DNA from 3 places in the Streptomyces sp. NPDC058470 genome. Region 1 is predicted to be linked to each of the others. Evidence: riboswitches for the same ligand, from Rfam matches in the RefSeq annotation. Region 1 holds a riboswitch; each other region holds the start of a gene.
The links. A riboswitch is a leader RNA that binds a small molecule or an ion and turns the genes downstream of it on or off. The one in region 1 is predicted to bind S-adenosylmethionine.

Region 1 (10,899 bases):
AGCCGCTCCTCGCGCCAGGACTCGCCGTCCGTCAGACACCTGATCGGGGGAGACCCCGCCCGGTAGGAGGCCACTTCGCCGATCTCGACGGCGGTTTCCGGGAGCCCGCCCTGCACCGACCGATGCCCGGCGCGCCGCAGCGGCACCGTGTCCGCGTCGCGCCGTGGACCGGGCGCCGGCTCCCCGCCCCTGAGTACGGATTCCAGCAGGTCCACGGCGACGAAGTCGGCCAGCCCCGGCACGGCGACATCGGCCAGTTCCTGCGCGGTCTGCATGACGTCCAGGCTGCGCCCGATGTGCTCGCCGGCCCGGTCGAGCAGCGCGAGCCGCCGCCGGGCGCGGTAGCTCTCGCCGATATCGACGACGGTGTAGTAGACACCTATCGGGTGACCGTCGTCGTCCTCCAAACGGATGAACGACATGGCGTGGGAGGTCTCGCGGTGTGGCGCGGAGCTCACGCGGCCCACGTGCTCGTACGCGACCACCGGCTCGCCCGTCTCAAGCACCCGGCGCATCTGCGCCTCGATCCGCTCGGTGTCCAGGCCCGGCTGCACATCGGCGAGCCTGCGGCCGAGGCGTTTTTGGGCCGGGCCTCCGCCGAACTGCTCCAGTGCGGGGTTCGACCAGACGTACCGCAGCTCCGTGTCCACGATCGCTATGCCCACCGGGGAACGCGAGGTGATCCGCTCCAGCACCGAGCGGCTCATGTGCCAGCCGGCGCCGTCGGCCAGGTCCGCGAGCAGCACCACCCAGCGTGCCGCGCCTTCGCTCGGCCGTAGGGGGACAACCCGAACCATCAACTTCAACGGGTGCCCGTCCCGGTGTCGTGCGGACAGCAGGCCCGCCCAGCCGCCGTCACTGCGGCACCGCTCGGCCAGTTCCGGGAGCCGCGCCGCGTCCTCGGGGATCAGCAGGTCGGCGGCAGGCCGTCCCCGCGCCTCCCGGGCCGCGTACCCCAGCAGCCGTTCGGCGTCCGCGGTCCAGCTGGTCACCGCCATACGGGCGTCGAGCAGCAGGGGCACGGCGTCCGCCATGTCGAGGCGCTGCTGGGCCGACACGTCCCGTTCCTTGCTCGAAACCACCGCGACCCTCTCCGCTCTCCGAAGGTGGTCTTACCCCCTCGCGCTCATTCTTCACGTTGTACGACTGTCGCGCGGGCTTGGACTTGCCGCACGGCGGGACGCACGGAGGCCGAGGGGGGTTACGTACAGTGACGGGTCGCGTGCCGCGTTCGTCCGTTCGTCCGTTCGTCCGTCACGGAGTCGGCCGGCGGCGGTTGAACTCCCGCGCCGGTGCCTCCGTATCTCTCCACGGGGATGGCGGGAGACCGCGTCGCACGGAAGGAGAGCAGTGTGTCGACACCGCCCGAACGCGAGCAGCCCATGCGCCGCCCGGCACTCGAACCCACCTACGTCCAGCAACGCCGCCGGACGGAGGCCCTCGCGGAACTGGTGAGGGAGTTCCGTGAGGATCAGCAGGCCGTCGGCCCGGACGAAAGCCCTGAGTCGATCAGATTGCCGTCGGCGTACCTGGGCGAGACGGAGGAACTGCAGCCCGTCCTGGCCGGCGAGAACTATGCCGCCGACGGGGAGGCGCAGCCGGCGGCGCCGCCCGTGCATGAGCCCGGGCCCGAGCGTGCCACCGGTCCGCGCCGGGCCACGGTTGTCGGTTCGGTGGCGGCGGCCGCGCTGGTCGGATTCGCCCTGGCCATACTGCTGCCCGGCGGTGACGGCGGATCGCGGGCCGGTGCCGCCCCGTCCGCCACGGCCCCCGTCGTCCAGGCCCCTTCCGGCGCCGCCGACCCGGACGGCACCGGCACCCTCCGGGAGGGAGACCGCGGCCCCGACGTGACGGAACTCCAGGAACGGCTCCTCCATATCCCGGACGTGTACGAGAGCGGCGTCACGAGCGGAACCTACGACCCCACACTCACCGAGGCCGTGGCCCGCTTCCAGCGCTGGTACGGGATCCGGGGCGACGAGACGGGCGTCTACGGCAACGACACCCGGGCCGCCCTGGAATCCCGTACGTGACGAGCACTCCTGACCTACAGGTGCCGATGGAAGGCCGGGTGGGCGTCGAGACGTCGCACATAGTCCTGGAGGAGCGCGTACGAGGACAGGTCCTGAGCCGCTTCGAGTGGGACGAGGGCGACCCACAGGTCCACATCGGCCGCGGTCAGTTCCTTGCCCAACGCATAGGGGCCAGAGGCGAGTTGACGGTTCAGCAGGTCGAGGGCCGCCGACCGTTCCTGCGGCGGCGCACCCGGGGTGACATCCCGGTCGAGGAGGTCGCGCAGGGCGTCGATGTCCGCGGCGAGTTCCGCCGGGCGGAGCGGGGAGTGACAGGATCCGGCGCGGTCGGCGAAGAGGTCGCCGAGGTCGCGCAGGATGTCGGGCGTGTGGTTGCTGACCACCCGTCCGCTCCACCGGTCGCACAGCGCGGGGGCGGTCAGCGGACCGTCGTAGTGGTGCCAGGTGGCCTCGTACGCCCCGCGCAGTGAGGCGAACGCGGAGGGGGTGTCGGCGGGGAGCGCCAGCAGAGTGGTGGCGACCGAGTCCTTCAGACCCAGCAGGCCGTGGGTGATGGAGACCCGCAGCGAGAGGGGACAGTGCGCGGACAGATACAACTCGTAGCGGTGCGGGGCCGGGTAGAAGCCGCCGGCGAGACCCACTCCGATACGGCTGCGGAAACGGTGCGGGCGGGCGGACGGGGTGGCGGCGATCCGGGGGTGAGGGACCGCGTCAAGTGAGCCGGGGACGCACGGAGTCGGGGTACACGTGCTGGACGTACCGGAGTTCGGGGCGTGCGAGATTGTCTCGGACATGACTCTCCATGGGACGAGGAAGCCACGGCCACCTTGTGGGCACCGCGGCGGAGCGGAGTGACTGCGCTACGTACCGGTCCGGATCGCTCGGACTAGTAGGCGCTGGAGACACGCAACAGATCGATGTGCAGGCGTCTCGTCAAACCGCTGTTGGCCATTCCCACCTGTCCCACACTCGGGGCTCGCGAGACGCGAGACCACGCTTGTCCCACCGCACCGGCGGGACCCGGTCGTCACCCGGGGCACCCCGTCGCGGTGGAAGGGTTGCCTGCCAGCGAGCCGGGGCCGATGACCTCACGGGCAGGAGAACCTGCCCGAAGGGCGCTGACAATCGTGACCGTCCCCGCCAGTGTCGGTGCGCTCCGTGAGGCCGTCAAGAAGGCCTCCGGCGCAGTCTCACCAGGTGGTCATTCGGCGTGCCTCAGGCTGGACAGGAGGCGTGGAACAGATTGCGCAGCCCGGTGGTTGTCGCTCCTGAGGACGCGCGGCGGTGTGAGCACGACCATGATCCCCGGGCATTGCGCACCGCTGTGGCCTCCCGTAACGTCCCCAGCAGGTTATGAGCGTCAGCGTCAAGCCCTGGCTTGCTGACCGGCAACCCTCCTCCGCGGCGGGGTGCTCCAGGTGACGACCAGGCGGTACCCGTCCCGGGTTCCGCAAGCGCGATGCCGGCGGCCTCCAGCCCGCCGAGCCGGAAGGGCGGAGGTGACGGACGTGCAGCCCGTGCCCCGTCTTCGTGTCCCGGTTCTCGCCCCGCGCCGTCGCGTGCACCTGTACTCCCGGCCGCACATCGATCTCCAGCGCGTGGCCGGCGCGCTCTGTCGTCCCTGACCTGTCACCCCGCCGCCGCACCCTCCCAGTTCGAGGCCCGGCGATCTCACACGGTCGATCAGGAAGGCACCCCTTTCGTGTCCTCGTCAACGTCGTTGCCCTCATCCTCTTCCTCCACCGCCGCACTGCACCTGGCCGTCGCCCTCGACGGCGCGGGCTGGCACCCGGCCGCCTGGCGTGATCCGGTGGCCCGCCCCCACGATCTGTTCACCGCCTCGTACTGGACCGACCTGATCACCGAGGCAGAGCGCGGCCTGCTCGACTTCGTGACCATCGAGGACAGCCTTGGCCCGCAGTCCGCACGCCTCCAAGAACCGGACGCACGCACCGATCAGGTACGCGGCCGACTCGACGCCGTCCTCATCGCCGCCCGTGTCGCGCCGCTGACCAGCCACATAGGGCTGGTGCCGAGCGTGGTGACCACCCACACGGAGCCCTTCCACATATCCAAGGCCATCGCCACCCTCGACTATGTGAGCACCGGCCGCGCGGGCCTGCGGGTGCAGGCGTCCGCGCGGCAAAACGAGGCAGCTCACTTCGGACGCCGGACGTTCCCGAAGCTCCGTATCGAAGACCTGGAGACCCCGGCTCTACAGGAGTTGATCGTCGACCTGTTCGACGAGACCGCCGACTACGTCGAGGCGGTGCGCCGACTGTGGGACAGCTGGGAGGACGACGCGGAGATCCGGGACGTCACCACCGGCCGCTTCGTCGACCGCGACAAACTGCACTACATCGACTTCGAGGGCAAGCACTTCAGCGTCAAGGGCCCGTCCATCACACCCCGCCCGCCGCAGGGCCAGCCCCTGGTCACCGCACTGGCCCACGAGTCCACGACGGGCGCGCCGTTCCGGTTGCTCGCCCGCAGCACCGACATCGGGTACGTCACTCCGCACGACGTCGAAGAGGCGCGTGCCATCGTCGCCGCGGTCCGCACCGAACAGGAGGCGGCCGGACGCGCCGAGGAGCCCCTGCACCTCTTCGGTGACCTCGTGGTGTTCCTGGACAACGACCCCGCCGCCGCGGTGGACCGGCGAGAGCGTCTCGACGCCCTCGCGGGCTACCCGTACACCAGCGACGCGCGGGTGTTCACCGGCACCCCCGTACAACTGGCCGATCTGCTCCAGGAGTTGCGGGAGTCCGGGCTGACCGGCTTCCGACTGCGTCCGGCCGTCGCCGGGCACGACCTCCCGGCGATCACCCGGGGCCTGGTCCCCGAACTCCAGCGCCGCGACGCCTTCCGGCACTCGTACGAGGCCGACACCCTGCGCGGGCTGCTGGGGCTCGCCCGCCCCGCCAACCGCTACGCCGCCCACGTCTGAGCCGGAGGGACCTCACTCATGAGCAAGTCAACGGACAAGCCGCTCAAGCAGATCCACCTCGCGGCGCACTTCCCCGGCGTCAACAACACCACCGTGTGGAGCGACCCCGAGGCCGGCAGCCACATCGAGTTCAGCTCCTTCGCGCACTTCGCGCGAACCGCCGAACGCGCCAAGTTCGACTTCCTGTTCCTTGCCGAAGGGCTGCGACTGCGCGAACAGGGCGGCAAGATCTACGACTTGGATGTCGTCGGACGGCCCGACACCTTCACCATCCTCAGCGCACTCGCCGCCGTCACCGAACACCTCGGCCTGACCGGCACCATCAACTCCACGTTCAACGAGCCCTACGAGGTGGCCCGTCAGTTCGCGAGCCTCGACCACCTCTCCGGCGGGCGCGCCGCCTGGAACGTCGTCACCTCCTGGGACGCCTTCACCGGTGAGAACTTCCGCCGCGGCGGCTTCCTCCCACAGGACGAGCGGTACTCCCGGGCCAAGGAGTTCCTGGCCACCACCCACGAACTGTTCGACTCCTGGCGAGGGGACGAGATCGTCGCCGACCAGGCGAGCGGCACCTTCCTCCGCGACGCGCAGGCCGGAGCCTTCGTGCACAAGGGGCAGCACTTCGACATCGAGGGGCAGTTCAACGTGCCGCGCAGCCCGCAGGGCCGCCCGGTCATCTTCCAGGCCGGAGACTCCGACGAAGGACGCGAGTTCGCCGCCGCCGGCGCGGACGCGATCTTCAGCCGGTACAGCACCCTCAAAGAGGGCCAGGCGTTCTACACGGACGTCAAGGGCCGCCTCGCCCGGCACGGCCGCGCCCACGACCAGCTGCTGATCCTGCCCGCCGCCACCTTCGTCCTCGGTGACACGGACGCGGAGGCGGAGGAGATCTCCCGTGAGGTGCGGCGCCAGCAGGTCAGCGGCGCCACCGCCATCAAGCACCTCGAGTTCGTCTGGAACCGCGACCTGTCCGCGTACGACCCGGAAGGACCGCTTCCCGACATCGATCCGGACCCGGGCGAGCACACCATCGCCCGAGGCCGCGCCCAGGTGCGGATGTACCGCGACCCGCTGGCCACCGCCCGGGAGTGGCGGGAGCGTGCGGCCGCCAACAAGTGGTCCATCCGCGACCTCGTCATCGAGACCGGCAACCGTCAGTCGTTCGTCGGCTCCCCGGCCACCGTCGCCGAGACCATCAACGACTTCGTCCAGGCGGACGCCAGCGACGGCTTCATCCTCGTCCCGCACATCACTCCGGGCGGCCTCGACGGCTTCGCCGACACGGTCGTCCCGCTGCTCCAGGAACGCGGCGTCTTCCGCACGGAGTACGAGGGCACGACCCTGCGCGATCACCTGGGCCTGGCCCACCCCGACGCCGACGCTCCAGCCGTACAGGCCGCGTCATGAAGTTCCTCGCCATCACCCTGATCGTGCACGCGCCGGACCCGGTGACCGGCGTGCGGAAACCCACCAACGCGCGTTTTCGCGAGGTCATCGACAACGCGTTGCTGGCCGAGGAGTTGGGCTTCGACGGCTTCGGTGTGGGGGAGCGGCACGAGCGGCCGTTCATCTCCTCCTCGCCGCCCGTCGTACTCAGCCACATCGCGGCGCTCACCTCCCGGATCCGCCTGTTCACGGCGGTCACCACGCTCAGCCTCCTCGACCCGGTGCGCGCGTACGAGGACTACGCGACCCTGGACCACCTGTCCGGCGGACGGCTGGAGTTGATCATCGGCAAAGGCAACGGCACCGCCCAGCGGGAGTTGTTCCATGTCACGCCCGAGGATCAGTGGGACCGCAACGCCGAGGGCTACGAGGTGTTCCGGCAGATCTGGCGGCAGGACAAGGTGACCGCCGCGACCCGCTTCCGTCCCGAGCTGCACGAGGCCGAGGTGTGGCCCCGGCCGTTCCAGCAGCCCATCCGGGTCTGGCACGGGAGCGCGACCAGCAAGGAGTCGGTGGACCTCGCCGCCCGCTACGGCGATCCGCTGTTCTCGGCGAACGTCACCAACCCCATCGAGCCGTATGCCGAGTTGATCCGTTACTACCGGGAGCGCTGGGAGCACTACGGCCACGACCCGGCCCGGATCGCGGTCGGTGCCGGGTCTGCGGGCTACCACGCGGCCCGTACGTCGCAGGAGGCGATCGCCGCCTACCGCCCGGTCTTCGAGGGGCAGTTGGCGTTCCAGAAGAGCTTGGGCCTGGAGCCGGTGTTCACGACCCTGGAGGACTTCGTGGAGCGCAGCTCGGCGCTGATCGGCAGCCCCCAGCAGGTGATCGAGAAAGTGCACCGTTATCACGAGCAGTTCGGGCACACCGTGCTGCATCTGCAAGCCGACGCAGGCGGGCTGACCGGAGCCCAGCACCGGGCCTCCCTCGAACTCTTCCAGTCCGACATCGCGCCCGTGCTGCGACGGGAGATTCCTGATCCGCCGTTCGCGTGGGGCCCGGTGTTCGCGGAACCGTCGGCGGGCACGAGTACACCCGAGTCCCAGCCGGAGCCCGAATCCGAGCGCGTTTCCGGGCCGGCGTCAGAGCGCGTATCCGAGCCCGAATCCCCGTCCGTACCAGAGCGCGTATCCGCGCCGGCCGACCGCTGAGGAGCACCCGTTCCCATGTCCGACATCCCCCTCGGCGTCCTCGACCTCGTCCCGGTCTCGTCCGGCTCCACCGCGGCCGAGGCGCTGCGCAACTCCATCGACCTGGCCCGGCGGGCGGAGCAGTTCGGGTACGCCCGTTACTGGTTCGCCGAGCATCACCTGAACCCGGGCGTGGCCGGCACCTCTCCGGCGGTCGTCCTCGCCCTGACCGCCTCCGCGACCTCGACGATCAGGCTGGGCTCCGGTGCCGTACAGCTCGGTCACCGCACCGCGCTGTCCACGGTCGAGGAGTTCGGCCTGATCGACGCGCTGCACCCCGGGCGCCTTGACCTGGGGCTCGGCCGTTCCGGCGGTCGCCCGCCGGCCGGGCCCGCCGCGCCGCTGCCGACGGCCACCCCGGTCGTCGACGGCCTGGCCCCGAACGGGCTGCGGATTCCACCGCGGTTCTCCTTCGAGCACCTGCTCGGCTCACCGCGCGTCGCCCTCCAGATCAAGCTGCTCAAGCAGCCGAACGCCGAGTCGCAGGACTACGGCGAGCAGATCGACGACATCCTCGCACTGCTGGCCGGCACATACCGCACAGCGGACGGCGTCGAGGCGCATGTCGTCCCGGGCGAGGGAGCCGACGTACAGGTGTGGATCCTGGGCAGCAGCGGGGGAGAGAGCGCCGAGGTCGCGGGCCGGGGCGGCCTGCGGTTCGCGGCGAACTACCACGTCAGCCCCGGGACCGTACTGGAGGCGGCGGAGGGGTACCGGGCTGCGTTCCAGCCGTCCGAGGTACTCGACAAGCCGTATGTCAGTGTCTCCGCGGACGTCGTCGTCGCCGAGGACGACAGCACCGCCCGCGAACTCGCCACCGGCTACGGCGCGTGGGTTCGCAGCATTCGTACGGCCGAGGGCGCCATCGAGTTCCCGACTCCGCAGGAAGCGCGCGCCCACGTCTGGACCGACGTGGACCGGTCACTTGTCCAGGATCGCGTCGACACCCAGTTCGTCGGCTCCCCGGCCAGGGTCGCCGACCAGCTGGAGCAGCTACAGGAGGCCACCGGCGCGGACGAGTTGCTGATCACCACCATCACCCACGGCCACGCCGACCGGGTGCGCTCCTACGAGCTGCTGGCCGAGGAGTGGCGGCGCAGGTGACACGGCATGCCCGGCGTCGGCCAGTCCGCTGGGCGGGCCGACGCCGGGCAGAGCCTGTGTTTCAGCTCCCGAGGGCGGCGAGGGCGGGCCGGAAACTGGAGGCTGCACCGGACACCGATCGGGGCGTGGTCCAGCCGGAGCCGTTGAACAGGCTCCACAAGACCTGCTCGCCCTGGATCCCCCGCCAGGTCATGTAGGTCGAGCTGCCGTAGACGGCGAGGGCCGGACCGACATCGGTGGTCGCGTAGGGGACGACCTGTGGTGTCGTCCAGACGTCCGGGGAGGACGGGTAGGTCTGGCTCCACCAGATGCGCTGGTCACCCGCGACACCCTTCCACGCCAGGTGTACGCCCCCGCCGGGCGGTGCGGCCAGCGCCACCCCCGCGGAGGTGGAGGCGCCGGGGATAGGCTGCGGGACGGTCCAGGTGTTCTGGCCGGTCGAACCGCCCAGGTACTTGTTCCACCAGACCGCCTGGTCGCCTTCGACGCCCTTCCAGGCCATGTAGGGCTCGCCGTAGCCGATCTTCCGGACCGCCAGGGCCGGGCCGAAGCCGGAGCTGGCGCCGGAGACCGCCTGCGGCACGGTCCAGCCGCCGTAGTAGCTGTTCCACCAGATCTGCTGGTCTCCCGAACCGCCCTTCCACGCCATGAAGACACCGGAGTAGGGGGCCAGGGCGGGGCCGACGGTGCTCAGGGCACGAGGTACCGGCTGCGCCCCGGACCACGTGTTGCCGTCGAACCAGTTCCACCAGATCTTCTCGTCGCCCGCCACGCCCTTCCACGTCATGAACAGCGGTCCGTTCGCCTGCCCCGCCAGCGCCACTCCGGCGCTGCTCGAGGCGCCGGGGACCGGCTGCGGAGTGCTCCAGCCGCTTCCGCCGTTCTGCAGACTGTTCCACCAGACCTGCTGGTCACCGGTGACGCCCTTCCACGCCATGAACGTGCTGCCGGCGCCGAGGTCGGCTGTTCCACTGCCCAGTGCCGTTGCGGGTGAGGTGATGCCGGCGAGTCCCGCGGCCGCGACGGCTGTCCCGCCCAGACGCAGCATGCTTCTTCGGCTCAACGATTCCTGCGACATTGCCAACTCTCCTGTGTGCATAGGGAGAACATCCAAGCGTGCCGGGCCCGTGCTGATCGACCATGGCAGGCGCCCACGGCACGCTGCCAGGAACGTTCCACTGAGCGGGCCAACTGGTCTTCCGAAGTTCACAGAGCACCATCGCCGGGTCGCGCCAGCAGACGAGCTCGCGCACGAGCGCGGCCACCTGTTCCACCTCGATGAGGAAACCGTCGTGACCGTAGGGGGACTCGATCACCCGAAGGCTGTCCGCCGTGGGGATGCCCGCGGCCAACTCCGCCTGTTGGGAGGGTGGATAGAGGCGGTCGGAGTCGACGCCGGCGACCAGGGTTCTGGCGGCCACCCGGCGCAGGGCGGCGCTCGTTCCGCCGCGGCCGCGACCGACGTCGTGCGTGTTCATCGCCTCGGCCAGCGTGACATAACTCCCGGCGTCGAAACGGCGCACGAGCTTGGCGGCATGGTGGTCGAGGTAGGACTCGACCTGGTACCGGCCCCCGTTCAACGGTTCCTCCGCGCCCTGGGGTGCGCGGCCGAAGCGGACCCGCAGTTCCGGCTCGCTGCGATAGGTGACGTGCGCGAGACGCCGCGCCAGGCCGAGTCCTGCGTGCGGGCCCAGCCCGGGCCCGGCGTCGTGGTAGTCACCGTCGCGCCAGTACGGGTCGCTCGGGTGAGCCGCCGCGCCGACCAGTTCGACGAGATCTGTCGCTGACCGCCGTGTAACGGCCCGCGCCTCCCGCCTGCCCGACCGCTCCCGGCGCCCCCTCTGCCTCCGACTGGCTGATCCCGCACGCCCGTTGCCACCCAACGCCGCCTGCCGGGTCCACCGCCGTTGCGAAGGATTCCCATGGCACAGCCCACCACCCTGCCTGTCATCGACATCTCCGGCTTCCGCGCCCCCGACACCGACCGGCCCACCTCCCTCGCCGAACTCCGGGCAGCCGCCCACGAGGTGGGCTTCTTCTACGTCACCGGGCACGGTGTTCCGTTCTCCGTACGCAACCCCGGAACAGATCGCCGACCACATCGAGGAGTGGTTCCGGGGCCGCGCAGCCGACGGCTTCAACGTGACCTTCTCGTATCTGCCGGCCACACTCTCCG
Region 2 (8,491 bases), on a different contig from region 1:
GTCGTACAGCTGCTGAGGGCCCTGACGGCGCGGCTCGGTTAGGGCCGGCTCTCCAACTCCCGCAGCTGCTCCAGGAACCACTGCGCCGGAGGCAGCGCCGTCGCCGCGGCGGCCAGCCGCTTGGTGCGCTCGGCCCGCTCACCGGCCCCCATCGACAAGGCCTCGTGCAGCGCCCGCGCCGTGCCGACCACGTCGTACGGGTTCACCACGATCGCGTCCTCGCCCAGCTCCTCGTACGCCCCCGCCTCCCGGGACAGCACCAGCACGCACCCCTCGTCGGAGACGACCGGCACCTCCTTGGCGACGAGGTTCATGCCGTCCCGGATCGGGTTGACGAGGGCCACGTCGGCGAGCCGGTACGCGGCGAGGGAGCGGGCGAAGTCGTCCTTGACGTGCAGGACGACCGGCGTCCAACCGGGCGTGCCGTAGGTGGAGTTGATGTCGTCGGCGACCCGCTGCACCTCGGCCGTGTAGTCGCGGTACACGGCGAGGTCCTGACGGGAGGGGTAGGCGAAGGCGACGTGCACGACCCGTTCGCGCCAGGACGGCTGGTCCTCCAAGAGCTGCCGGTAGGCCAGCAGTCCGCGCACGATGTTCTTCGACAGTTCGGTGCGGTCGACCCGCACGATCGCCTTCCGGCCCTCGCCGATCTGCTCACGCAGGGTGGCCATCCGCTCGGCGACATCCGCCTCGTGTGCGCGCTCGCGCAGGAAGTCCGCGTCCGCGCCGAGCCCGTGCACGCCGACACGGGTGTCACCGAGGCCGCCGACCAGCTCCTGCGCGCACGCGGTGAACGCGGACGCCCAGCGCTGGGTGAGGAAGCCGAGCCGGTCCGCGCCGAGCATGCCGCGCAGCACCTGCTCGGCGATGTCGTCGGGGAGCATGCGGAAGTAGTCGACCGGCGCCCACGGCGTGTGCGAGAAGTGCCCGATCCGCAGGTCGGGGCGGAGCTCCCGCAGCATGCCGGGGACGAGGGTCAGGTGGTAGTCCTGTACGACCACCACGGCGCCCTCGGCCGCCTCGTCGGCCAGCGCCTGCGCGAAGGCCCGGTTGTAGGCCTCGTACGACGCCCACTGTCGCCGGAACTCCATGTCGAAGACCGGCTCCAGCGGCGTCTGGTAGAGCATGTGGTGGACGAACCACAGCACGGAGTTCGCGATGCCGTTGTAGGCGTCCGCGTGCACCTCGGCGTCGATGTCCAGCATCCGTACGCCGTCCTCGCCGACCCCGCGCCTCACCGCCTCGCGGTCCCCGTCGCCGAGCGCCGAGCACACCCACAGGGCGCCCGCGTCCGGGCCGATCGCCGACAGGCCCGAGACCAGGCCGCCGCCGCCGCGCCTGGCCTGGAGCTCGCCGTCCTCGCGCACGTCGTAGGAGACCGGGCCGCGGTTGGACGCGACGAGGATCCGGTGGGAGCCCTGCGGGGATGCCGTGGAAGCAGCAGTCGAAGCCGTGGAAGCCATACGCGTCAATCTAGCCCGGCCCGGAAACGCTCAAACGTACGGACGGGGTACCGCGCAGACGTATACCGTCGACGGTTTACGCCGCTTTGCGTGACTGATACTCCGAGATTTCCGCCATCGGAGGCCGTTCTTCCGTATCCACGGAGTAGGTGCGCGGCTCGAAGCCGGACTCGCCCCGTTCGAACTGGGTGATGGCCGGCCGGATGAGGTGGCCGCGGGCGAGCCGGAGCTGTGCGGTGCGGTAGATCGCGGCGGACATCCGGCCCAGCGCCTGGCCGTCCTGGTGCCGGTGCTTGCGCACACCGACGTCGACCTGGGCGAGCGCGTCCAGGCCCACCAGGTGCAGCGCGTCGACGAGCATGCCGAGCTCCACGCCGTATCCGACGGGGAACGGGAGCTGTTCCAGGAGGGTGCGGCGGGCCGCGTACTCGCCGCCGAGCGGCTGGACGAAGCCGGCCAGCTGCGGCCAGTGCATGTTCAGCAGGGGGCGGGCCATCAGTTCGGTGACACGGCCGCCCTGACCGGCCGCGGTTCTGCCGGAGGTGGGTTCACCCGGCAGGTTCAGCGGGCGGTCGTACATCGCCTTGACCAGGTCCACGCCCGGATCGGTGAGCAGCGGCCCCACGATCCCGGAGACGAAGTCCGACGAGAACTCCTTGAGGTCCGCGTCAATGAAACAGACGATGTCACCGCTCGTCACCAGGAGTGACCGCCACAGGACCTCGCCCTTGCCGGGCACGGCCGGGATGCGGGGAAGTATTTCGTCCCGGTGAACTACTCGCGCACCGGCGGCGGCGGCGACCTCGGAGGTGCGGTCCGTGGAGCCCGAGTCGATGACGACGATCTCGTCGACGAGGGGGACTTTGCGGGTCATCAGGTCGCGGCGGATGATGGAGACGATCTCACCGACCGTGGCCTCCTCGTTGAGCGCGGGCAGGACCACGCTCACCGTGGAGTTGGTGGATCGTTTCGCGGCTATGAGCTTCTTGAGCGGCCGGTCGGTCACGGACCAGGAGCGCGTGCTCAGCCAGCGCTCGACGTCTTCAAGCACGTGCGGCTCTCCCTTGCGTTCATTGGGATGCTTGTGCCCGTCGCCGCGGCAGCGTTTGGTGTGTCGCTGGCATCTCGCGGTTCGGACGGCTCTCTCCACCATCCAGGCCTTCGGTTACAGTCTTGAACAACGCTGATGACCATCGCATGTCGGGGGTCGTCCGGCGCACAACTGAATACCGCTCATCCAGAGGGGCAGAGGGATACGGCCCGTTGAAGCCCCGGCAACCCTCCAGCTGGTTCTTGTCACGTCGATGTGGCGAGGCTCCCGGCTCGGGAAGGTGCCAAATCCGTCTCACGGCGAAGTGCGTCGTGAGGAAGATGAGGAGAAAGGGCCTCGCCTCCATGGCTGCGCAGACAGTTGCAAGCACCACTGCAAGCACCGTTGCAAACACCACGAACTCCGTGACTTCCCCGGATTCCGCGAACTCCGTCGACCTGGGCCCCGCCACCGCGCTTTCCTGCCGCGAGTGCGGACACCGCGTCCCGCTCGGCCCGCTCTTCGCCTGCGAGGAGTGTTTCGGCCCGCTGGAGATCGCGTACGACTTCTCGGCCTACGAGACCGAGGACCTCCGCAAGCGCATCGAAGCGGGCCCCGCGAACATCTGGCGCTACGCGCCGCTCCTGCCGGTCCCCGCGGACGTCGCGGAGAAGCCGAACATCAACCCCGGCTGGACCAAGCTCGTCAAGGCCGACAACCTGGCCCGCGCGCTGGGCGTCACCCCCGGCAAGCTCTTCGTCAAGGACGACTCCGGCAACCCGACGCACTCCTTCAAGGACCGTGTCGTCGCCCAGGCCATCGAGGCCGCCCGCGCCTTCGACTTCACCACCCTCTCCTGCTCCTCCACCGGCAACCTCGCGGGCGCCGTGGGCGCAGCCGCGGCCCGCGCCGGCTTCCGCTCCTGCGTCTTCATCCCGCACGACCTGGAGCAGGGCAAGATCGTCATGGCCGCGGTGTACGGCGGCGAGCTCGTCGGCATCGAGGGCAACTACGACGACGTGAACCGTTTCTGCTCCGAGCTGATCGGTGACCCGGCCGGCGAGGGCTGGGGCTTCGTCAACGTCAACCTGCGGCCGTACTACGCGGAGGGCTCGAAGACCCTCGCGTACGAGATCTGCGAGCAGCTCGGCTGGCAGATCCCCGACCAGCTGGTCATCCCGATCGCCTCCGGCTCCCAGCTCACGAAGATCGACAAGGCTCTGCAGGAGCTGATCAAGCTCGGCCTCGTGGCGGACAAGCCGTACAAGATCTTCGGTGCCCAGGCCGAGGGCTGCTCGCCGGTGTCCGTCGCCTACAAGGCCGGCCACGACGTCGTACGCCCGCAGAAGCCCCACACCATCGCCAAGTCGCTCGCCATCGGCAACCCGGCCGACGGGCCGTACGTGCTCGACATCGCGCGGCGTACCGGCGGCGCCGTGGAGGACGTCAACGACGAGCAGATCGTCGACGCGATCAAGCTCCTCGCGCAGACGGAGGGCATCTTCGCCGAGACCGCGGGTGGCGTGACGGTGGGTGTGGCGAAGAAGCTGATCGAGAACGGTCTGCTCGATCCGACCCTCACCACCGTCGTCCTCAACACCGGCGACGGCCTCAAGACCCTGGACGCGGTGGCCTCGGACACCGGGCTCACCGCGACCATCCGCCCGAACCTGGACTCCTTCCGAGAGGCTGGCCTCGCGTCATGAGCGTCAACGTCCGTATCCCCACCATCCTGCGCACCTACACCGCCGGCAAGGCCGAGGTGACGGCCGAGGGCGGCACCCTCGGCGAGGTGATCGCCGACCTGGAGCAGAACCACACCGGCATCGCCGCACGCGTCCTGGACGACCAGGGCAAGCTGCGTCGCTTCGTCAACGTGTACGTGAACGACGACGACGTCCGCTTCGAGAAGGGCCTGGAGACGGCGACGCCGGACGGCGCGGGCGTCTCGATCATTCCGGCCGTCGCCGGAGGCTGACCGTCACGCGTCATTACTTACGGTGATTGCCGTTACCTTAGGTAATTGCGGTCACCGAGAGTTCATCGAATTGCCCCCTCCGTGAGAGAAGCGGAGGGGGCAATTCTGTATGGTTGAGCGCGGTACAGTTGGGGAAGCCGCTTCGCTTTCGAGTTGGTTTCATGCCGGGCGCATATGAGTCCTCGCCCGATGCCCGACAAGAAGTAGCCAAAGTGCCCCGCCTCTTTGAGCCGTTTATGGCATTTACGGGGCCCGACTTGCCCTGAAACTTTGCGAATTCTCCGCATATTCCCGATCGGTCGTGCTCAGAATTCTCGTCCGATTGACCTGTTGCAGAGGGCAGTTGGACAGATACATTCAGCCGCGGTCGACGCGTTCCGGCGCACACCCCCAATCCTTGGGGGGTGAGGTCTGACCCGGGCCCGCGAAGTGCGGTCCTGTGCAAGGGCCAGTAATAGGGGAGTTAGGCATGGCTCAGGGCACCGTCAAGTGGTTCAACGCGGAGAAGGGGTACGGCTTCATCGCGGTCGACGGTGGTGCGGATGTATTCGTCCACTACAGCGCGATTCAGATGGACGGCTACCGCACCCTTGAAGAGGGCCAGCGGGTCGAGTTCGAGATCTCGCAGGGCCAGAAAGGGCCGCAGGCGGACATGGTCCGGCTGGCGACCAGCTGAAGCACGCGCCGACTGAATAGTTCTGTTCGACGTGACGAAGGGCTCGTATCCCCACCAGGGGGTGCGGGCCCTTCGGTCTGCCCGTCCGTCTGTCCGTCCATCTGCTCGTCGGTCTGCTCGTCTGCCCGCCCCCTGCGGCCGGCTGTCCGCGGGTCCCTCCGGCTGTCTTCGCGCCGTGTGCGCCCCCTGCTTCACCTGGGGATCTTCCGGAGTCGCTTGCACTCGGTAGGGGCGAGTGCTAATCATTGGCGTTAGCACTCTGCAGGTGAGAGTGACAACGAGGACCGGGTCAGTGAGGCCCGCAGGCCAAGTGGGGCAAGGAACCACGAGGCAGGCAGGCCGTCCGTCGCGGGCGCGGGCGCGGTCCGGAGCAATCCACCCCAGTCCGGGAGGACCACTTCACATGGCCAAGATCATCGCGTTCAACGAGGAGGCGCGGCGCGGTCTCGAGCGCGGGATGAACCAGCTCGCCGACGCCGTCAAGGTCACCCTTGGTCCCAAGGGCCGCAACGTCGTCCTCGAGAAGAAGTGGGGCGCCCCCACGATCACCAACGATGGTGTTTCCATCGCCAAGGAGATCGAGCTCGAGGACCCGTACGAGAAGATCGGCGCAGAGCTGGTCAAGGAAGTCGCCAAGAAGACGGACGACGTCGCCGGCGACGGTACGACCACCGCGACCGTTCTGGCGCAGGCGCTGGTCCGCGAGGGCCTTCGCAACGTAGCCGCGGGTGCCAACCCGATGGCCCTCAAGCGTGGTATCGAGAAGGCCGTCGAGGCCGTCTCCGGTGCCCTGCTCGAGCAGGCCAAGGATGTCGAGACCAAGGAGCAGATCGCCTCCACGGCCTCCATCTCCGCCGCCGACACCCAGATCGGCGAGCTCATCGCCGAGGCTATGGACAAGGTCGGCAAGGAAGGCGTCATCACCGTCGAGGAGTCCCAGACCTTCGGTCTGGAGCTGGAACTCACCGAGGGTATGCGCTTCGACAAGGGCTACATCTCGGCGTACTTCGCCACCGACATGGAGCGTATGGAGTCCGTCCTGGACGACCCGTACATCCTGATCGCCAACTCGAAGATCGCCAGTGTCAAGGACCTGCTCCCGCTCCTGGAGAAGGTCATGCAGTCGGGCAAGCCGCTGCTGATCATCGCCGAGGACGTCGAGGGCGAGGCTCTGTCGACGCTGGTCGTCAACAAGATCCGTGGCACCTTCAAGTCCGTCGCCGTCAAGGCGCCGGGCTTCGGTGACCGCCGCAAGGCCATGCTCGGCGACATCGCCATCCTCACGGGCGGCGAGGTCATCTCCGAGGAGGTCGGCCTCAAGCTGGAGAACGCGGGTATCGACCTGCTGGGCCGTGCCCGCAAGGTCGTCATCACCAAGGACGAGACGACGATCGTCGACGGCTCCGGCTCTGCCGACCAGGTCGCCGGCCGGGTCAACCAGATCCGCGCCGAGATCGAGAACTCCGACTCGGACTACGACCGCGAGAAGCTCCAGGAGCGCCTGGCGAAGCTGGCCGGCGGCGTGGCCGTCATCAAGGCCGGTGCCGCCACCGAGGTCGAGCTCAAGGAGCGCAAGCACCGCATCGAGGACGCCGTTCGCAACGCGAAGGCGGCCGTCGAGGAGGGCATCGTCGCCGGTGGTGGCGTGGCCCTCATCCAGGCTTCCTCGGTCTTCGAGAAGCTGGAGCTCACGGGTGACGAGGCGACCGGCGCCAACGCCGTGCGGCTCGCCCTGGAGGCCCCGCTCAAGCAGATCGCCATCAACGGTGGTCTCGAGGGTGGCGTCATCGTCGAGAAGGTGCGCAACCTGCCCGTCGGCCACGGCCTGAACGCCGCGACCGGTGAGTACGTCGACATGATCGCCGAAGGCATCATCGACCCGGCGAAGGTCACGCGCTCTGCCCTGCAGAACGCCGCCTCCATCGCCGCGCTGTTCCTCACCACCGAGGCCGTCATCGCCGACAAGCCGGAGAAGGCCGCCGCAGGCGGCGCTCCGGGCGGCATGCCGGGCGGTGACATGGACTTCTGATCGACCTAGGGGCCTCGGCTCCCGGTTGATCACCGTCCTTCGTACCGAGGGCGGCACCCCTTTCTCCCAGGGGGTGCCGCCCTCGGGCGTTTCCGGGTGCCGTAGGGACGCGTGTCCGCACACCCTCCGGGTGATCCGGACGCGTGTCCTGGATCACGAGGAAGGCGCGCGGGAGCCGGAATGCGCTGACGGGCGAGGCGGTTGAAGTTGCTGGCAGGAACTAATGCGCGTGCAGATATCCATCACATGTATCTATGCATGAGCATCCCTTCGCCTGCCAGCCGTCCGACCGACCTCTCCCCATAGGAGCCCTCACGTGACAACCGCTCCCTCCCGCGCGGCCCAGATCCTGTCCCGCCCCGTCTCCCTCAACGGCCTGACCGTCCCGAACCGGATCGTCATGGCGCCGATGACCCGCCAGTTCTCCCCGGGCGGCATCCCCGGCGAGGACGTGGCGTCGTACTACGCCCGCCGCGCCGCCGCGGGCGTGGGCCTCATCGTCACCGAGGGCACGTACGTCGGCCACGACTCGGCCGGGCAGAGCGACAGCATCCCCCGTTTCCACGGCGAGGAGCAGCTGGCGGGCTGGGCGAAGGTCGCCGAGGCCGTGCATGCGGCGGGCGGGAAGATCGTGCCGCAGCTGTGGCACATCGGCATGGTCCGCAGCGCGGGCCAGCCGCCGTTCGCGGACGCCCCCGCGGTCGGCCCGTCCGGTCTGCGGATCGACGGCACGGCCGGTACGGGCAAGGAGATGACCCAGGCCGACCTGGACGAGGTCGTCGCCGCGTTCGCCGAGGCCGCGGCCGCCGCCGAGCGGATCGGCTTCGACGGGGTCGAACTGCACGGCGCGCACGGCTACTTGATCGACCAGTTCCTGTGGGAGGGCACCAACCGCCGTACCGACGCGTACGGCGGTGACCTGGTCGCCCGTACGAAGTTCGCGACCGAGATCGTCGCCGCCGTCCGCGCCGCGGTCTCCCCCTCCTTCCCCATCGTCTTCCGCTACTCGCAGTGGAAGCAGGAGGCCTACGACGCCCGTCTCGCGGAGACACCCGAGGAGCTCGGCGCCCTGCTGACCCCGCTCGCCGAGGCCGGAGTGGACGTCTTCCACGCCTCCACGCGCCGCTACTGGCTCCCGGAGTTCGAGGGCTCCGACCTCAACCTGGCCGGCTGGACGAAGAAGCTGACCGGCAAGCCCACCATCACCGTCGGCTCGGTCGGCCTCGACGGCGACTTCCTCCGCGCCTTCGCGGGCGAGGGCTCGGCGGCAGCGGACCTCGACAACCTCCTGGACCGCCTGGAGCGCGACGAGTTC
Region 3 (10,899 bases), on a different contig from region 1:
GAACCTGATGATGCGCGGTGAGGCGACCGACGCGCAGATCGCCGGGTTCGCGGTGGCACTGCGGGCCAAGGGAGAGACCGTCGAGGAGATCACCGGACTCGTACGGATGATGTACGAGCACGCCAACGTGATCGAGGTGCCGGGGAGGACCGTCGACATCGTCGGTACGGGCGGTGACGGGGCCAAGACCGTCAACATCTCCACCATGTCGGCGATCGTCATCGCCGGGACGGGCGCGAAGGTCGTCAAGCACGGCAACCGGGCGGCTTCCTCCGCCTCCGGGGCGTCCGACGTCCTGGAGAAGCTCGGGGTCAATCTGCAGCTGACGACGGAGCGGGTGGCCGAGGTGGCCGAGGAGGCCGGGATCACCTTCTGCTTCGCGGTGAAGTTCCACCCGGCGCTACGTCATGTGGGCGCCGCGCGGGCGCAGTTGGGCATCCGTACGGTCTTCAACGCGCTCGGTCCGCTGACGAACCCGGCACGGGTGAAGGCGCAGGCCGTCGGCGTCGCGGACCCCCGCATGGCGCCCATCGTGGCGGGCGTCTTCGCCGAGCGCGGCAACTCCTCGCTGGTCTTCCGCGGCGACGACGGGCTCGACGAGCTGACCATCACCTCCACGTCCCGGGTGTGGGTCGTACGGGACGGAAAGGTCACCGAGGAGACCTTCGACCCGAGGGACGTCGGCATCGACCTGGTCCCGATCGAGGCGCTGCGGGGCGCGGACTCCACGTACAACGCGGACGTGGCGCGCCGGCTCCTCGACGGCGAGACGGGGCCGGTGCGGGACGCCGTGCTGCTGAACTCGGCGGCGGCGCTGGTGGCCCTGTCGCCGGGTGACGGGCCGCTCGCGGAGCAGATCCGCGCGGGGATGGCGAAGGCGGCGGAGGCCGTCGACTCGGGGGCGGCGAAACGGACGCTGGAGCGGTGGGTGGCGGCGACCAACGCGTAGTTCGCGAGGCGGTTCGCAAGGGGCCGGGCCGAAGAGGTCCGGCCCCTTGCGCGTTCCGGGATCCGGACACGGGTTGCGCCGTCGCGATCGGTTCGGTTAGTTTTTTCGGCAGGTCATGAGTGACAGTCATGAGGCCCCGGCCGACTGTCCGGCAACCCTCCGTCCGTGGCGGGGTGCCCCGGGTGAAGACCAGGCCGTAGGCAGCGAGGTCTGCGGCAAGCGCGGACCCCTCGCCCTCTTCTGAGTGGTTAAGGCCCAGGGGTCCTGGTCATTCGAGGGAGCCTTCTGTGAGCAAGCGAATGCGATAGGGCGTAGAGCCCCTCTTCCGCCTATCCCTTTCACCCCCTTCCCGCGCTGAGCGTCATCTCCATGGACCGGCTCGCGCGGAGATTTCCCCGCGTCTCACAGGAGTTCGCCATGTCTGTCTCCACCGTTGCCGCCGACCAGGACGTTTGTACCCAGCTGCCCGTTCTGGGACAAGATGTCACCGTCCCGCTCGTCACCGGTGGCGAGGTCACGTACGCCGCCCTCGACTACGCCGCCAGCGCCCCGGCCCTCCAGCGGGTGTGGGACGACGTGGCCGCTTACGCCCCGTACTACGGCAGCGTGCACCGCGGGGCCGGGTACCTGTCCCAGCTGTCCACCGACCTCTTCGAGAACTCCCGCACCACCGTCGCCGAGTTCCTGGACTGCCGTGCCGACGACCAGGTCGTCTTCACCCGGTCGACCACCGACTCGCTCAACCTGCTCGCCGCCGCCCTTCCGGCCGACTGCCAGGTCTTCGTCTTCGAGACCGAGCACCACGCCTCGCTGCTTCCCTGGCGGGACGCGCAGGTGACGTACCTGAACGCCCCGCGTACGCCGGCGGAGGCCGTCGCGGCCCTGGAGCGCGCGCTCAGCCACCGCGACCCTCGGGGTCCGGCCCTCGTCTGTGTCACGGGCGCCTCGAACGTCACGGGTGAGCTGTGGCCGGTGCGTGAGCTGGCCGCCGCCGCGCACGCGCACGGCGCGCGCATCGTCCTCGACGCCGCGCAGCTCGCCCCGCACCACCCGGTGTCGGTGCGCGACCTCGACGTCGACTGGGTCGCCTTCTCCGGGCACAAGCTGTACGCCCCCTTCGGCTCCGGTGTCCTCGCGGGCCGCTCCGACTGGCTGCGCGAGGCGGAGCCGTACCTGGCGGGCGGCGGCGCCAGCCGCAAGGTGTCGCGGCGTACGGACGGGGGTGTGGACGTGGAGTGGCACGAGAGCGCCGCCCGGCACGAGGCCGGCTCGCCGAACGTGATCGGCGTCTACTCGATCGCCTCCGCCTGCAAGGCGCTCACCGAAGCCGGTTTCGACACGCTCGTCGCCCGTGAGCAGCACCTGATCGAGACGGTCCGCGCGGGTCTCGCCCAGGTGCCCGAGGTCAGGGTCCTCTCGCTCTTCGGCGACGACGCCCCGCGCGTCGGCGTCATCTCCTTCGTCGTCGAGGGCTGGAACAGCTCGCACTTCGCGGCCGCCCTGTCCGCCGAGTACGGCATCGGGGTGCGCGACGGCCTGTTCTGCGCCCACCCGCTGGTGCGCACCCTCCTCGGCAGCGACCCGCAGACCCAGGGCGAGTGCGGCGCCCCCGAGGCCGCGCCCGGCGAGAAGTCCCTCAACGCCATCCGCGTCAGCTTCGGCGCCGGCACGCCGGACGAGCACGTCGAGCGTTTCGTGCGCGCGGTCAAGGAGCTCGTCCGGGACGGCGCGAAGTGGAACTACCGGACGCAGGACGGGCGTTGCGTTCCGGCCGTGTGATCGCCGGACAGGAGCACGGCGTATACGCTCCCCTTCGGCGGCCGTACGGCGATCAGGGGAGTCACGGGGAGTGCAGGCGCTGCGGGAGACGGATCCACGGCGGATAGGTCCGTACGAGGTACTCGGGCGGCTCGGCGCGGGCGGCATGGGCGAGGTCTATCTCGCCGAGTCGCGTGCCGGGCTCCGGCTGGCCGTGAAGGTGGTGCGGGCCGAGCACGCTCAGGACCGCACCTTCCGCGCCCGGTTCCGCCAGGAGGTGCGGGCCGCGCAGACCGTCGGGGGGAGCGGCACCTACACCGCGCGGGTGATCGACGCCGACCCGGAGGGCGAACGGCCTTGGATGGCAACGGAGTTCGTCGAGGGGCCGAACCTGCGTGACGCGGTACTCGACGGCGGCCCGCTGCCCGAGGACGCGGTGCTCACCTTCGCGGCCGCACTGGGCGAGGCCCTCGCCGCGATCCACGCCAAAGGCATGGTGCACCGCGACCTCAAGCCGTCCAACATCCTGCTGGCGCCGGACGGTCCGCGGGTCATCGACTTCGGGATCGTACGGGCGCTGGAGGCGACGGCGATGACCCGCACCGGCACCATGGTCGGCTCGGTCGGATACGTCTCGCCCGAGCAGATCCGCAACGGTTCCGAGGTGGGTCCGCCGAGTGACGTCTTCGCGCTGGGCGCCGTGCTGGCGTACGCGTCGAGCGGCCGCGAGCCCTTCGGGGAGGGCCAGGACTCGGTGATCCTGCTGCGCATCGTCACACGGGACTTCGATCTTTCCGGGGTTCCGGCGCGCGTGCTTCCGCTGGTCGAGGCCTGTCTGCGGGAGGAGCCCGGGGGCCGGCCCACCCCCGAGGAAGTGGTCGAGGCCGCCGGACACTCGGCGGCCTCCCTGCGGGCGGCTCTGCGGCCGGGGTGGCTCACCTCCGCACCGGCGACGGTCGCGGGGGACGAGCGGTGGCTTCCGGAGCGCGAGTCGGGCGAGGGAGAGAGCCGCGTCGAGTACATCGCCCCGGCGACGGTCACGGGCGCTTCGGCGCCGGACCGCTTACCGGAACCCGAACGGCCTTCGCGGCGGAGGCTGTTGACGGCGGTGACGGGCGGGGCGGTGGTCGCCGCCGGCGGGGGAGCCGGCTGGTGGCTCTGGCAGCGGGAGGGCGGAACGCAGGGCGGCGGGACCTCCGAGTCTCCCGAGTCCCCCCGGACCGCATCCGCGGCGGGCACGGAGAGTTCCGCCGCCCTGGCCTGGCAGTACGACGCCGCGGGGCTCGGCGGCCTGTACGGACCCTGTGTCGCCGTGTCGCCGGACGGCGAAGTCGTCTACCTCGGGGACGCGAACGGGAAGCTGCACGCCCTGTCCCGTGCGGGCGGGCGGCACTGGGCGCTCGCGCTCGGCGAGGAGGTGTCGACGCCCGTCGTCACCCCGGACGGGATCTTCTGCGTCGTCTGGGACCAGAAGAGGGCGCGGCGCCGGCTGTGCGCGGTGGACGCGACGGGCAAGCTCGGCTGGACCAGGAACGTCGGCGACAACGGCTACGACCCGCCGATTCTCGCGGGCCGCGGCGTACTGGTCGCCACCGGCGGCACCGATGAGGGAGGGTTCCGCTGCTACGCGGCCGACGGCACCGTGCTGTGGAGCGCGTCGACCCCCGCCGGTCCGACCGGCACCCCGCTGGTGGCAGGGGGCGTGGTCTATGCGGGCACCTTCGGCGACACCCTGGTGGCCCTGGACGCCGAGGACGGCACCAGGCTCTGGGAGGTCTCGACGGGCGTCGACGTCGGCCGGCCCGCCCTGGTCGGCGACATCCTCGTCGCCGAGTCGGACGGAGGGGCGAAGCGGCACGCGTTCAGCCTCGACGGTGAGCTGCTGTGGGATGCCCGGGCGGAGAGCAGCGGCCCGATGGTCGCCGGGAACCGGTCGCTCGCGATCACCACCGGGCGGGGCACCGTCGACGCGGTCAAGGCGGCCGACGGCTCCACCGCGTGGACGTACGAGATAGGCGGCGACTGGCTGCCGGGCCCGGTGGTGGCCGGGGACCGTATCTATGTGCGAAGCGGGCTCGTCCTGTGCGCCCTGGGTATGGACGGCAAACCGGTGTGGAGCGAGGCGCTCGGCAACTCCACCGGCGAGGACCAGCACAGCCCCGTGCTCAGCGGCAAGCGCTGCTACGTTCCCTCGGGCGGCGGAATCGCCGCGGTGGACCTCAGCGCCTGACCGGGACCGGCTCTCAGCCGCGCTTGACCGGGACCGGCTCTCAGCCGTCCAGGCCGATCGCGAACGCCGCCTCCAGGTCGTGCTGGGAGTACGTGCGGAACGCGACGTGGGTGTCCGTGCCCTCGACGCCGGGGATCTTGCTGATCTTGCCCGGGATGACGTCCGCCAGGTCGTCGTGGGCCTTCACGCGGACCATCGCGATCAAGTCGTACGTACCGGTGACCGAGAAGACCTCGCTGACGCTGTCGAGGGCGGCGATCGACTCCGCGATCTCGGGGATCCGGTCCACGCTGGTCTTGATGAGCACGATCGCGGTGATCACGGCTGGTTTTCTCCCTCGGGGGCCGCGGCTGGGGCTTTCACTCTAGTCGTCCGGCCGAAACGCACCCACGCGTAGCCGAAGCCGAGGGAGAAGCCCACCAGGTGGGCCAGATAGGCGACCCCGGGGCCGGTGGAGGCGCGACCCGCCGCCAGCCACTGCAGGGTCACCCAGAAGGGCAGCACCACCCAGGCCGGGAAGCGCAGCGGCAGGAAGAAGAGGAACGGGAAGAGACTGGTCACCCGGGCCTTGGGGAACAGGTACAGAAACGCGCCGAGCACCGCGGAGATCGCCCCGGAGGCGCCGACCAGGGTCTGCTGGGACTCCGCGTTGGCGACCGCGTAGCCAAGCAGGGCGAGGTAGCCGCAGCCCAGATAGAAGAGGGCGAACTCGACGCGGCCCATCCGTTCCTCGGTCATCACCCCGAAGACGTGGAAGAAGAGCATGTTGCCCAGGAGGTGGAGCCAGCCGCCGTGGATGAACAGGGCCGTGGCGGGGGTGAGCGCCGCACGCGGGTCCCCGGTGAGGAGTTCCGCGGGCACCACGCCCCAGCGCCGGAAGTAGGCCTGCTGGGCCGCCAGCAGTTCGTCCCCGGTGCCGTACACCGGATTGAGGCCGGACGCCGGACCGATCACGAAGATCAGGCAGGACAGCACGATCAGCCCGTACGTCACCGGTGCCGGCTTACTCCGCACCGCTCTGCCGACCGTCGTACTCCAGTTGCCGATCATGGTGCAGAGCATGGCGTAACAGAACGGATGCACACAGAGTGCCTCGCCGCAGTGGACGGCCGAACGTCGAGTACCCGCCAGGCCTTAGGGTTACGAGCCATACACGCCAGGGAGACTGGCGTGGTACGGACACCAGAAGGAAAACGACACCACATGACGGTTCCCCTCCCGACTGCCGAGACCCGCTGGCGCTGCACGCTCTGCGGCAACCTCACACGTTTCGACGTGACCCGTTCGTCGAAGGTCGTCGAGTACGTGCATCTCGACCTCGCCGGGGAACCCAAGGTCGAGGAACGCGAGGTGGTCAGTGAGACCATCGAGTCGGTGCGGTGTCGCTGGTGCAACGCGTTGGATCAGGTGGAACTCGTGGACAGGCCGGGCGCCGGCTCCTGAGGGAGCGGGCCCCGCACAGGTAATGAGGTGACGGATGGTGGAGACCACAGGCGGGGAGCCGGACGACGGCACCGCCGAGGTGCTCGACCGTCCGCTGCCCGACGGTGTGCGCCGGCGGGTCGTGCAGATCGTCTCCGACGGCTTCGGCGGGCTGACCATCGGCGAACTGCCCTCGCAGTTGCGGCAGTTCGCGCGGTTCGCGCCCAACAGGCGGGCCAAGTTCGCCGGTAACGCGATGGCGGCCGCGCTGGAGACGGACCCGCTCTTCAGGCAGCGGATCGCCGAGAAGCTGAGAGAAGCGCAGTCGGAGCTGACCGGCGCACTCGACTCGGGCGCGCCGCCCCCGGCCGCGGATCCGCTGGACGTGGCGGCCGCGGCCTATGTGCTGCGCCCCACGGGCTGGGTGAAGCTGGTGGCCGCCGCGGGCGAGGAGGCCCTGCGGGCGGACGCCGAGCGCGCCGACGAGGAGAGCCGGGCCGAGCTGGAGCGGCTGCGCCAGGAGCTGGCGGAGGCCCGCGGCCAGACGAAGGCGGAGACCGAACGGCTGCGTACGGAGCTGGAATCCGCGAAGAAGGAAGCCGAATCACTCCACCGCAAGCTGCGCGGGGCTCTCAGCGACGTCAAGCGCGGCGAGGCGGCTGTACGCAAGCTCCAGGCCGAGTCGGACACCGCGCGGGCGGAGGGGCAGGCCCAGCTGTCGGCCGCCGAGAGTGAGGCCCGGCGGCTCAAGGCGCGGCTCGGGGAGGCCGAGGCGGCCCTGGAGGCGACGCGGAGAGCGACGCGCGAGGGCCGCAGCGTCGAGGACATGCGGGTACGACTGCTGCTCGACACCGTCCTTGAGGCCACGCAGGGCCTGCGGCGGGAGCTCGCACTGCCGCCCGTGTCCGTGCGGCCCGCCGAGACGGTCGACGCGGTCGAACCGGGACGGATGACACCGAAGGACATCGCGGCCCGGGCGCTTTCCGAGCACGACCCGGCGATCCTCGACCAGCTGCTCGCGCTGCCGCAGGCCCATCTGGTGGTCGACGGCTACAACGTCACCAAGACCGGCTATCCGCAGATGCCGCTGGAGAAGCAGCGGCTCAGACTGCTCGGGCAGCTCTCGCAGCTCGCCGCGCAGACCGGGGCCGAGGTGACGTGTGTCTTCGACGGGGCCGAGCTGGCCGCACCGGTGCTGCTCGCGCCGCCGCGCGGGGTGCGCGTGCTCTTCTCCAAGCCCGGCGTCACGGCGGACGAGTTGATTCGCCAGCTGGTGCGCGCCGAGCCGCCGGGACGGCCGGTCATCGTCGTCTCCACCGACCGTGAGGTGGCCGACGGGATCGCCAAGGCGGGTGCGCGGCCGGTGGCTTCGGTGGTGCTCCTCAAGCGCTTCTCGCACGGCTGATCGGATGCCGCGTACGCCCCATAGGCAACCTAAGCGTCATGCGTAACGTCTGGGTGTGATGCCCGGATTGGCGGGATCTTCACGCAACGTAGTGTCAAGTGCGCATTACTGCTTGTGAGTTGTCGGCAAAGAAACGCTCAGTGACCGAGATTTTTCCTGTCAGGATTTGAACTGATCACAAGAAGGTCACTAGGGTCAGGCCTCGAACCTCTGCTCGGGTGATCACTCATTGGGAGTGACGGTGGAGGGGGCCCGCCCGTCGGAGTGATCGGCAGGCGGCTGAAGGAAGAAGGAGCTCGCCTTCGTGGCGTCCCACCGTCGACCCAAGCAGCCGAGCCGCGCCCGTCTGACCGTGCTCAGCACCGCCGCGGCCGCAGCCGTCGTCCTCAGCGCGAATGCCGCCAACGCCGCGCCGAGCGAGAAGCCGAGCGTGGACGACGTCAAGTCCCAGGTCGACAAGCTCCAGGACGAGGCCGAGCAGGCCACCGAGAAGCTCAACGGCGCCACGGAGAAGCAGGACAAGCTCCAGAAGGAGATCGACACCCTTCAGGACAACGTGGCCCGCGGCCAGCAGGAGCTCAACGACCTGCGTGACGGCCTCGGTTCGATGGCCACCGCCCAGTACCGCACCGGCGCCATCGACCCCTCCGTGCAGCTCTTCCTCTCGGCGGACCCGGACGACTACCTCGACAAGGCGTCCACGATGGACCAGTTGAGCAATCAGCAGGTCGAGACGCTGAAGGAGGTCCAGGAGAAGCAGCGCGCGCTCGCCCAGCAGCGTTCGGAAGCCTCCGAGAAGCTCAAGGACCTCGCCGCCACCCGCACCGAGCTCGCCAAGAACAAGAAGGAAGTCCAGGCCAAGCTCGCCGAGGCCAATTCACTCCTCAACAGCCTCACGGCCGCGGAGCAGGCAGCCCTCGACGCGAAGGAGGCGCAGGCCAGCACCGCCGCCCAGAACGCCGCCTTCAGCGGCTCAGGCGTCGCCTCCGGCCGCGCGGGCTCCGCGTACGCCGCCGCGCAGTCCGTGCTCGGCTCGCCGTACGTCTACGGCGCCTCCGGCCCCTCCTCCTTCGACTGCTCGGGTCTGACCTCCTGGGCCTTCGCCCAGGCCGGTGTGTCCATACCCCGCACAGCGGAGGCGCAGGCCAGCGCGGGCACCCGGATCTACTCGCAGAGCGATCTGCAGGTCGGCGACCTGGTCATCTTCTACAGCGACTTCCACCATGTCGGCTTCTACGCGGGCAATGGCCAGGTGCTGCACGCTCCGAAGCCCGGCGCGGTCGTGCGCTACGAGTCGATCAGCAACATGCCCTTCCAGTTCGGCGTCCGGATCTGACGCACGCGCTTCGAGGAGGCTGTCGCCATGCCGCCCGAACGGGCGAATCGCGGTGACTCCAGCTGACCCCACACCCCGCCGGTGACCTGCGTCTCCGGCGGGGTGTCACGTTGTGTGCCCGCCGGGGTCTTTGGCCAGTGCGTCGTCGCACGGCTACTGTCGGCCGCGTTTCCTCCAATTCAGGGGGAGTGACAGCGGAAGGGAGAGCGGCTACTCGTGGGGTCCCATCGCCGCTTTGCAGCGTCCGGCTTCGACCCGGGCGCCGGCGCCGCCGGTTTCGCCGTCTGCGTGATGTCCGCCGCCGCCGCGGCCCTCGGCGCCGTACCGGCCGCCGCAGCGCCGCAGGACGACACCCGGGCCGAGGTGGACCGCCTGTACGAGCAGGCCGAGAAGGCCACCGAGGCGTACAACAAGGCCGATGAGCGTGCCGACTCGCTGCGCGAGGAGGTGAGTGAGGCCCAGGACGAGATCGCCCGGCAGCAGGAGCGGATCAACACCATGCGCGACGCGCTCGGTTCGCTCGCCGGGGCCCAGTACCGCTCGGGAGGTGTCGACCCGTCCCTCGCGCTGCTGTTCTCCGAGGACCCGGACGACTACCTCGACAAGGCCGCCGTCCTCGATCGGATCAACGCCCACCAGGCCGGCGAACTCAAGGAGCTCCAGTTCGCCATGCGCGACCTCGCCCAGCATCGCGAGGAGGCCGCCGGCAAGCTCGCCGAGCTGGAGAAGAGCCGCAAGGCCGTCGCCGACCACAAGCGCACCGTCGAGCGGAAGCTCACCAGGGCGCGGCAGTTGCTCAACGCCCTGCCCGACTCCGTGCGGGCCGCCTATGACCGGGCGTCCCGCTCCGGGCGCTCCGACATGCCCGACTTCGCGGGCACGGCCCCGGCCTCAGGGCGCGCGGCCGCCGCCGTCGCCGCGGCCCGCTCCGCGCTCGGCCGCCCGTATGTGTGGGGCTCCAACGGGCCCGGCGGCTTCGACTGTTCGGGCCTCATGCAGTGGTCGTACGGACAGGCCGGGGTCGGTCTGCCGCGCACCTCGCAGGCCCAGCGGTACGCCGGGCGGCAGGTGCCGCTCTCCCAGGCGCAGCCCGGCGACCTGATCGCCTACCGCGACGACGCCAGCCACATCGCGATGTACATGGGCAACGGGCAGGTGATCCACGCGCCCTACCCGGGCGCGCCCGTCCGCTACGACCCCGTGGGCATGATGCCGGTCTCGTCGGTCACCAGGGTCTGACCGCGCGCGAAGGCACCGTACGATCGGGAACGTGGCTGGTCGAAGGCGCGCGTCGCGAGCGGGGCTCTCCCTGGTGCTGCTGCTCGCCGTGCTGGTCGGCTGCGGCGGCGGCGCAGCCCCGGACACCGCGGCGGCCGAGGTGCAGCGGGTCCTCGACCGGCGGTCGGCGGCCGTCCTGGACCGGGACGAGCCGGCGTACCGGGCCACCGAGCAGACGGGCACCCCCCTCACCGAGTTCGGGAATCTCCGGGAGGTGCCGCTGGCGGCCTGGTCGTACCGCGTGACCGGCTTCCACCGTTCCGGCGACCGGGCCACCGCCGACGCCGAGTTGAGCTACCGCGTCGACGGCTACGACAAGGCCCCCGTGACGGCCGCCCGCACTCTTGACCTGATCCGCACCGACGGCACGTGGTACGTCGCCTCGGACAAGCCCGCCAAGGACGCGAGCGAGCAGTTGTGGGAGCAGGGCGCGGTGACGGTCGTACGGGGCGAGCACAGCCTGGTGATGGGGGTCGGCCAGTCGGAGGACCGGCTGCGCTCCTACGCGGATCTCGCGGACC

Region 2: linked by a shared signal. The riboswitch ahead of thrC (threonine synthase) and the one ahead of ACFWP7_RS10930 (putative leader peptide) in region 1 are both predicted to bind S-adenosylmethionine.
Region 3: linked by a shared signal. The riboswitch ahead of ACFWP7_RS28270 (aminotransferase class V-fold PLP-dependent enzyme) and the one ahead of ACFWP7_RS10930 (putative leader peptide) in region 1 are both predicted to bind S-adenosylmethionine.

The regions. Positions count from the first base shown of each region.
Region 1 is NZ_JBHXMF010000011.1:126,597-137,495, forward strand. It holds gene ACFWP7_RS10915 (SpoIIE family protein phosphatase) at 1-1,034, opposite strand, end outside; gene ACFWP7_RS10920 (peptidoglycan-binding protein) at 1,353-2,033, shown strand; gene ACFWP7_RS10925 (glutathione S-transferase C-terminal domain-containing protein) at 2,048-2,827, opposite strand; gene ACFWP7_RS10930 (putative leader peptide) at 2,920-2,985, opposite strand; SAM riboswitch class IV at 3,022-3,166, opposite strand; SAM riboswitch class IV at 3,383-3,496, shown strand; gene ACFWP7_RS10935 (putative leader peptide) at 3,593-3,658, shown strand; gene ACFWP7_RS10940 (LLM class flavin-dependent oxidoreductase) at 3,736-4,980, shown strand; gene ACFWP7_RS10945 (NtaA/DmoA family FMN-dependent monooxygenase) at 4,999-6,387, shown strand; gene ACFWP7_RS10950 (LLM class flavin-dependent oxidoreductase) at 6,384-7,580, shown strand; gene ACFWP7_RS10955 (LLM class flavin-dependent oxidoreductase) at 7,596-8,723, shown strand; gene ACFWP7_RS10960 (hypothetical protein) at 8,785-9,801, opposite strand; partial or broken gene ACFWP7_RS10965 (homoserine O-acetyltransferase) at 9,962-10,465, opposite strand; partial or broken gene ACFWP7_RS10970 (hypothetical protein) at 10,646-10,735, shown strand; partial or broken gene ACFWP7_RS10975 (hypothetical protein) at 10,800-10,899, shown strand, end outside.
Region 2 is NZ_JBHXMF010000097.1:13,958-22,448, reverse strand. It holds gene otsB (trehalose-phosphatase) at 1-42, shown strand, start outside; gene ACFWP7_RS40505 (trehalose-6-phosphate synthase) at 39-1,463, opposite strand; gene ACFWP7_RS40500 (glucosyl-3-phosphoglycerate synthase) at 1,540-2,514, opposite strand; SAM riboswitch class I at 2,694-2,841, shown strand; gene thrC (threonine synthase) at 2,859-4,199, shown strand; gene ACFWP7_RS40490 (MoaD/ThiS family protein) at 4,196-4,471, shown strand; gene ACFWP7_RS40485 (cold-shock protein) at 4,941-5,147, shown strand; gene groL (chaperonin GroEL) at 5,551-7,176, shown strand; gene ACFWP7_RS40475 (NADH:flavin oxidoreductase) at 7,493-8,491, shown strand, end outside.
Region 3 is NZ_JBHXMF010000043.1:281-11,179, forward strand. It holds gene trpD (anthranilate phosphoribosyltransferase) at 1-949, shown strand, start outside; SAM riboswitch class IV at 1,061-1,177, shown strand; gene ACFWP7_RS28270 (aminotransferase class V-fold PLP-dependent enzyme) at 1,367-2,728, shown strand; gene ACFWP7_RS28275 (PQQ-binding-like beta-propeller repeat protein) at 2,799-4,937, shown strand; gene ACFWP7_RS28280 (Lrp/AsnC family transcriptional regulator) at 4,978-5,259, opposite strand; gene ACFWP7_RS28285 (rhomboid family intramembrane serine protease) at 5,256-5,987, opposite strand; gene ACFWP7_RS28290 (hypothetical protein) at 6,141-6,380, shown strand; gene ACFWP7_RS28295 (NYN domain-containing protein) at 6,415-7,764, shown strand; gene ACFWP7_RS28300 (NlpC/P60 family protein) at 8,069-9,100, shown strand; gene ACFWP7_RS28305 (NlpC/P60 family protein) at 9,317-10,339, shown strand; gene ACFWP7_RS28310 (hypothetical protein) at 10,371-10,899, shown strand, end outside.